Regions from separate parts of the Desulfocurvus vexinensis DSM 17965 genome, predicted to be linked through region 1. Evidence: predicted binding sites of a transcription regulator. Region 1 holds the regulator's gene; each other region holds the start of a gene.
What was found. The regulator sigma-54, encoded in region 1, starts transcription at its own class of promoters, with help from an activator protein. The targets are predictions, from matches to a motif close to CTGGCACGGNNNNTGCTT.

Region 1 (2,200 bases):
CGGAGAAGGACACCACGTCCATGCGCACGGTGCCGCGCTGGCGGCGCTTGTCCTTGGCCTTCTCGCGGATCTTGCGCACCTGGGCGTCCATCTTGTCCAGCACCAGGTCGATGGTGCTGTACATGTCCTCGGACTCCTCGAAGGCCGAGAGGTTGTTGTCGTCCCAGGTGAGCACCACGTCCGCCTTCTGGCGGAACTTCTCCACGGACAGGTTGATTTGCAGTTCGGCGTTGTCGGTGCCAGCGTACTTGATCAACTTCTCGAACCGCGCGGTGGCGTACTTCCTGAGGTGGTCGGAGGGTTCGAAGTTCTTGAAGTTGAAATTGATCTGCATGGGCTGTCCTCCTGTCTTGGGTGACACAACGGCACTGGTCGGGCGGGTTTCCGCCAATTCCAGTGTAGAGCGAAACCGGGCCGAAATAAAGGGCTAGTCGGCGCGGGATCAAAAAACCTGCTTGCGCTTGGAGGAGGAGCGGACGCCCAGGGCCGTGCGGTATTTGGCCACCGTGCGCCGGGCGATGTTGACCTTGAGGGTGTCCTTCAGGTGGTCGGCGATCTTTTCGTCGGACAGGGGGTGGCGCGGGTCCTCGCCACTGATGAGCTGCTTGATGAGCGCCTTGACCGACTCCGAGCCCACCTGGGAGCCGTCGTCCATTTCCAGGGCGCTGTTGAAGAAGAACTTCAGCTCGAACACGCCGTGGGGCGTGGCCACATACTTGCTGGTGGTGATGCGGCTGATGGTGGACTCGTGCATCTCGATGTCGTCGGCGATGTCCTTGAGAATCAGCGGCTTGAGGGCCGTGACCCCGCGGCGGAAGAAGCCGTCCTGGAAGCGCACGATGCTCTCCACCACCTTGTAGAGCGTGCGCTGGCGCTGGAACAGGCTCTTCATCAGCCACACCGCCGAGCGCATCTTCTCCTGCACGTACTCCTTGTCCTTGGAGTTCTTGGCCAACAGCCCGTCCATGTAGAAGGAATTGAGCTGGAGCCGGGGCAGGCCCTCCTCGTTGAGCACGATGACGAAATCGCCGTCGTACTCGTAGACGTACACGTCGGGGCTGACGTACTGCGGCTCCCCGCCGCCGTAGCTGGAGCCGGGCATGGGGTCCAGGGTCTGGAGCAGGTCGAGGTATTCCTTGAGCTGGTCCATGGTCAGGCGGAACTTGCGGGCCACGGGCTTGAAGCGGCCCTTCTCCAGGTCTTCCAGGTGTTCGCTGACCAGCTCGATGAGAATGGGGTCGTCGTAGCCCAGGACTTCGATCTGCACCAGCAGGCATTCGCGCGGGTCGCGCGCGGCAACGCCCACCGGGTCCAGCCGCTGGATGCGCCGCACCACGGCCTCCACCTGGGCCGTGCTGGCCCCGGCCATGGCGGCGATCTCCTCGCTGCTGGCCTGCAGGTAGCCGTGCGAGTCCAGGTTGCCGATGACCACCTCGCTGATGGCCACGTCCCGGGGGCTGAAATCCGACAGGCGGATCTGCCACTCCAGGTGGCTTTCCAGCGAGGGCTTCACCGACAGGCGGGCGTCGTAGGCCATGCCCTCCTCGGGCACCTCGGACTCGCGCATCAGCGCCTGGCGCGACGAGCTGGAAAACTCGCCCAGGTAGTTCTCCCAGTCCGCATCGCGCGCAATATCGCGCTCCACGGCCTCGTCGCCCTGGGCCGGGCGCTCGGGCTCGGCGGCGGCCTCGAAGGCGTCCTTGCCGTCGCGCTCGGCGGTGTCCTCGAAGGCTTCCTCGGCCTTTTCATCCAGCAGGGGATTTTCGAGCAGCTCCTGCTGGACCACGTCCAGCAGTTCGAGGCGGGAAAGCTGAAGCAGCTTGATGGCCTGCTGCAGCTGGGGCGTCATCACCAGCTGCTGCGAAAGCTTCATCTGCTGTCTGAGTTCAAGTCCCATCGTTGCCCGTCGTGTTCAGGTGCTGGATGTGCCGGGCCCCGGGGCGCCCGCAGGGGCGCCTTATCCGCCGGAGCGGCCAAAAGCCCCCGTCCGGCGGGGCCTGCCTTGCGCGACACGGCCAGACCATGCCACAGACGCACAGGCCTTGCAACTCAAATGGCAAGGATTTTGTATAGGCAAGGAAGCGCAGGAACTGCGCAAGATTAGAGGCTGAAGGCCTCGCCCAGGTAGACCTGGCGGGCCTGGGGGTTCTCGCAAATCTCCACGGGCGTGCCCGAAAGGATGACCCGGCCCTCGTAGACC
Region 2 (2,200 bases), on a different contig from region 1:
GGCCATGATGGTGCCGTAGGCGCCGCACACGCCGTGCACGGACACCGCGCCGACCGGGTCGTCGATCTTGAGCACCTGGTCGATGAAGACCACGGACAGGACCACGAGGATGCCGCCGCCCAGGCCGGTGATCATCGCGCCCATGGGGGACAGCTCGTAGCAGCCCGCGGTGATGGCCACCAGGCCCGCCAGGGCGCCGTTCATGGTCATGGAGGCGTCGGGCTTGCCGTACTTGATCCAGGCCGTGAACATGGCGCCCAGGGTGCCCGTGCAGGCGGCCAGGGAGGTGTTCATGGCGATGTAGCCGATGGTGCCGTCGGCGGTGGTGGTGGAGCCGGGGTTGAAGCCGAACCAGCCGAACCACAGGATGAAGACGCCCAGGGCCGCCATGGGGATGTTGTGGCCGGGGATGGCGTTGGCCTTGCCGTCGGCGGTGTACTTGCCGATGCGCGGGCCAAGGACCATGGCTCCGGCCAGGGCGACCCAGCCGCCCACGGAGTGAACCACGGTGGACCCGGCGAAGTCGATGAAGCCCATGGATTCGAGCCAGCCGCCCTCGTTGCCCCACAGGCCGCCCCAGGCCCAGTGCCCGGAGACGGGGTAGATCAGGCCGGTGACCAGGATGCTGGCCAGGATGTAGGCGCTGAATTTGGTGCGCTCGGCGATGCCGCCGGAGACGATGGTGGCGGCGGTGGCGGCGAACACGCTCTGGAAGAACCAGAAGGTCAGGGTCCACATGCCGTCGGCGGTGGAAGCGTCGGCGCCGGACAGGGCGAAGCCCGAGCCGCCGATGAAGCCGCCGATGGAGTCGCCGAACATGAAGGCGAAGCCGATGAAGAAGAAGACCACCGAGCCAGCGGCAAAGTCGATGAAGTTCTTCATCAGGATGTTGCCCGCGTTCTTGGCGCGGGTGAATCCGGCCTCGACCATGGCGAAACCGGCCTGCATGAACATGACCAGGATGGCGGCAACCAGGGTCCACAGGAGGTTGGCGTTGTCCTGGGTCAGCATTTCGGGGGCGTCCTGGGCCAGGGCGCATACGGGGGCCGAGGCGACCACGGCGAGGGCTCCCAGGGCGAAGTACAGCCCGGAGAGCGGCCTTTTCAAAAGGGAGCGGGGGGTGAGCATTCCTGAAACCTCCTAGGCAACAGCGGTTGGGGTGTGTCGAGCGCCGAAGCGCATCCCCGGAGAGCAAGGAGCGGGCCAAGAATGCAAACCACTGATTTAAAAGTAATTATTATAATCAGGCGGGGGAGAGGGGGCTGAAACTAACAAATTTTGCCATAAATGGCATACATCAGTTGGGCCTTGTTTCACATATTTGCAAATAAAAGCTAATTCTGACCCCAAGAATTGGACTACTGTCAGCCGCGAGGTCCAAAATTGTAAAATAAGCCCTGAGTCTGGCCTGGGTGCGGGCTCCGGAGCGGGCTGGTGCAGGCGCGGGCTGGTGCAGGCGCGGGGGAGCAGGGGCGGGCTGGTGCAGCCGTGGGCGGGAGCCCGGCCCGGGGGCATTGCGGCGTGCGCGCCGGGCGGCCGGGGCGCGGCTGCACCCGGGAACCGGCGCGCCGCTGGTGCTGTGCCCGGGGGCGGGGTCGTGCGGGTGCGCGTTGCGGCGGGCCCGGGGGCGGGGCCGCTCAGTCCGGGCAGCCCCGGGTGCAGCCCGGGCCGGGGGGTACGCGGAACAGGGCCCCGCCGAACTCCAGGAACGGGGCGTCCTCGAAGCCGAAGGCTCCGGCCAGCAGCAGGGCGGGGAAGCCGTGGCGGTAGGCGTTGTAGCCGCGCGCGGCCTCGTTGTAGGCCAGCCGCGCCAGGGCCACGTGGTGGGCGGCGTCGTCCAGGTCCTGGAACAGGGGGCCCAGGCTGGCGGCGGTGTCCTGCTCCCGGGCGGCCCGGGCCAGGGTCCGCAGCCGGGTCAGCAGGGTTTCCAGGCGTTCTTCGGCCCGTCCCAGCTCGTGCAGGGCCAGGGGCTCGCCCCGGGCCGCCGCCTGGGCGGCGGCGGCGGAGGCCGCCTCGCGGGCCAGGGCCAGGTCCGCCAGGGCGTCCCCGGCCTGGGGCAGCTGGCTGCGGCCCGCCTCCACCAGGGCCACCACGAGGTCGTGGCGTCGGCGCAGGGCCGCATCGGCGCGGCCCAGGGCCGCCAGGCAGAGCCGACGCAGGGCCGCGAGCCGGCCGTGGATCAGGGCCGCGCACAGCCCGA
Region 3 (2,200 bases), on a different contig from region 1:
GCTGTAGTCGATGGCCATGCACAGGTCGGGGGTGATGCCCAGGGCCCGGGCGGCGGGCAGGGTTTGCAGCGCGGTGACGGTCAGCGCGCCCTCGGCCAGGGGCGCCAGGCGCGGCCCCAGCTCGGCCAGGGACGGCCCGGCGCCCACCACCAGCCCGGCCACGCCCAGGGCCGCGCCCTGCAGGGGGGCGATGCTGCCCCGGGCGAAGGCCGCGCGGAAGTTGCCGATCTCGTTGCCGACCATCACATCCTGCATCCGGCGCAGGGTGGCCAGCTCGATGCTCACGTTTTCCACTGTCTTCTGGACGAGGCTGGCCGTGCGCGCGTATTCGGGGCCGAGCTGCTGGCTGGGCATGTCGGCGCGGAAATGGATGGCCCCGTGGATGAAGCGCAGGTCCTGGCGGCCTAGGGCCTCCCAGATGCTCTGGGCGTCGGGGGCCACGAATTCCAGGCGGCCCTGCTCGATGAACGGGCGGTAGTCGGTCATGCCCAGGCACAGGGCGAGCATCTCCGGGCGCGGCTCGACCACGGCCACGGCGTGCAGGGCGGGGTGCGTGGTCAGCACGTGGTTCAGCCCGTAGCCCAGGTTGCAGCCGACGATGACCGTGGCCCCGCGCGCCGGGCGCGCGCCGGGCGCCAGCTGCCAGGAGCGGTAGAACATCTGCGGCGGCACCGCGCCGAACAGCGTGCCCCCGCCGCCGGGCAGGGGCAGGTCGCGCAGGCCGAAGGCATTGACGCGCAGTTGCTTTTCCAGGGCGTTCAGGTCAAGATTCCGCCCGCCGAGCCAGGGCGCGGCGGAGTGCCCGCGCCGGGTCATCGCTTCCAGGTTCGGTCGCAGGAATTGCAGCAGTTCCATGCCGTGCTCCGGGCTGTGGTGGTGGCGTGCCGCCCCGCCTCCGAAGCGGGGCCCGCCGTGGAAATGCAAGGACCCTGCCACCCCGGCCCCGGCGTGCGCCGGGGGTGGGCCCCCGGGGTCGCCATGGCTCCATCTGGTTGCAATCCAAGGGAATCGCCATGATCTATTCGAGCGTTCTTGAGCTGTCCGGCAACACCCCGCTGGTGGCGCTGTCGCGCATCGGGGCCGGAAACGGCGTCAGGATTTTGGCCAAGATCGAGTCCGGCAATCCCGGCGGGTCCATCAAGGACCGCGTGGCCCTGGCCATGATCCGCGCCGCCGAGGCCAGCGGCGAGCTGACCCCGGACAAGACCATCATCGAGGCCACCAGCGGCAACACCGGCATCGGCCTGGCCATGGTCTGCGCCGTGCGCGGCTACCGCTTGAAGCTGCTCATGCCCGACACCGCCTCGCAGGAGCGCAGGCGCATCATGCGCGCCTACGGCGCCGAGATCGTGCTCACCGAGGGCCGCCTGGGCACCGACGGGGCCATCGAGGAGGCCTACCGCCTGGCCCGCGAGGAGCCGCAGCGCTACGTGCTCATGGACCAGTTCAACAACCCCGCCAGCATCCAGGCCCACTACGAGGGCACGGGCCGCGAAATCTGGGAGCAGACCGGCGGGGAAGTGACCCATGTCGTGGTCGCCCTGGGCACCTCGGGCACGGCCATGGGCTGCGTCAAGCGCCTCAAGGAGTGCTCGCGCCAGGTGGAGGTGGTGGCCGTGGAGCCCTATCCGCGCCACAAGATCCAGGGCCTGAAGAACATGCAGGAGTCCTACCCGCCGGGCATCTTCAACAAGCATCTCCTGGACCGCATCGTGCGCGTGGAGGACGAGGCGGCCTTCGCCATGTGCCGCAGGCTGGCCCGCGAGGAGGGCATCCTGGCGGGCATGAGCTCCGGCGCGGCCCTGGCCGGGGCCCTCAAGATCGCCGCCGAGCTGGACCAGGGGCTGGTGGTGGTCATCTTCCCCGACGGCGGCGAGCGCTACCTGTCCACGCCGCTGTTCGCCCCGCCCGCCGAGCGCGGGCCGCACCTGCGCTGCGTCGCGGGCGGCGAGGTGCGCCTGGCGCCCCAGGGCCGGCCCATGGGCCTGTACACCGTCGGCCCCAGCCTGGACCGCTGGGACGACCCCGAATTCTGGCGCCGCCTGGTGCTGCTGGACGTGCTGGGCCGCAGCCTGGAGGCCGATGGCGGGCAGGTGCGCCTGGGCGCCGGGCTGGCGGACATGGACGACCGGACCCTGGCCGGGGCCCGCGCCGCCGGGATGCGCCGGGCGGCCTTTGCCGCCGGGGTGCGCACGGCCAT

Region 2: G495_RS0110300 (ammonium transporter) is a predicted target of sigma-54. The motif match lies at 1,190-1,207, and genes of this name have one in related genera.
Region 3: G495_RS0115955 (motility associated factor glycosyltransferase family protein) is a predicted target of sigma-54. The motif match lies at 919-936, and genes of this name have one in related genera.

What each region holds. Positions count from the first base shown of each region.
Region 1 is NZ_JAEX01000005.1:221,789-223,988, reverse strand. It holds gene hpf (ribosome hibernation-promoting factor, HPF/YfiA family) at 1-334, opposite strand, end outside; gene rpoN (RNA polymerase factor sigma-54) at 443-1,897, opposite strand; gene lptB (LPS export ABC transporter ATP-binding protein) at 2,101-2,200, opposite strand, start outside.
Region 2 is NZ_JAEX01000013.1:81,428-83,627, forward strand. It holds gene G495_RS0110300 (ammonium transporter) at 1-1,128, opposite strand, end outside; gene G495_RS22030 (LemA family protein) at 1,638-2,200, opposite strand, start outside.
Region 3 is NZ_KI912582.1:295,319-297,518, forward strand. It holds gene G495_RS0115955 (motility associated factor glycosyltransferase family protein) at 1-855, opposite strand, end outside; gene G495_RS0115960 (cysteine synthase) at 1,014-2,200, shown strand, end outside.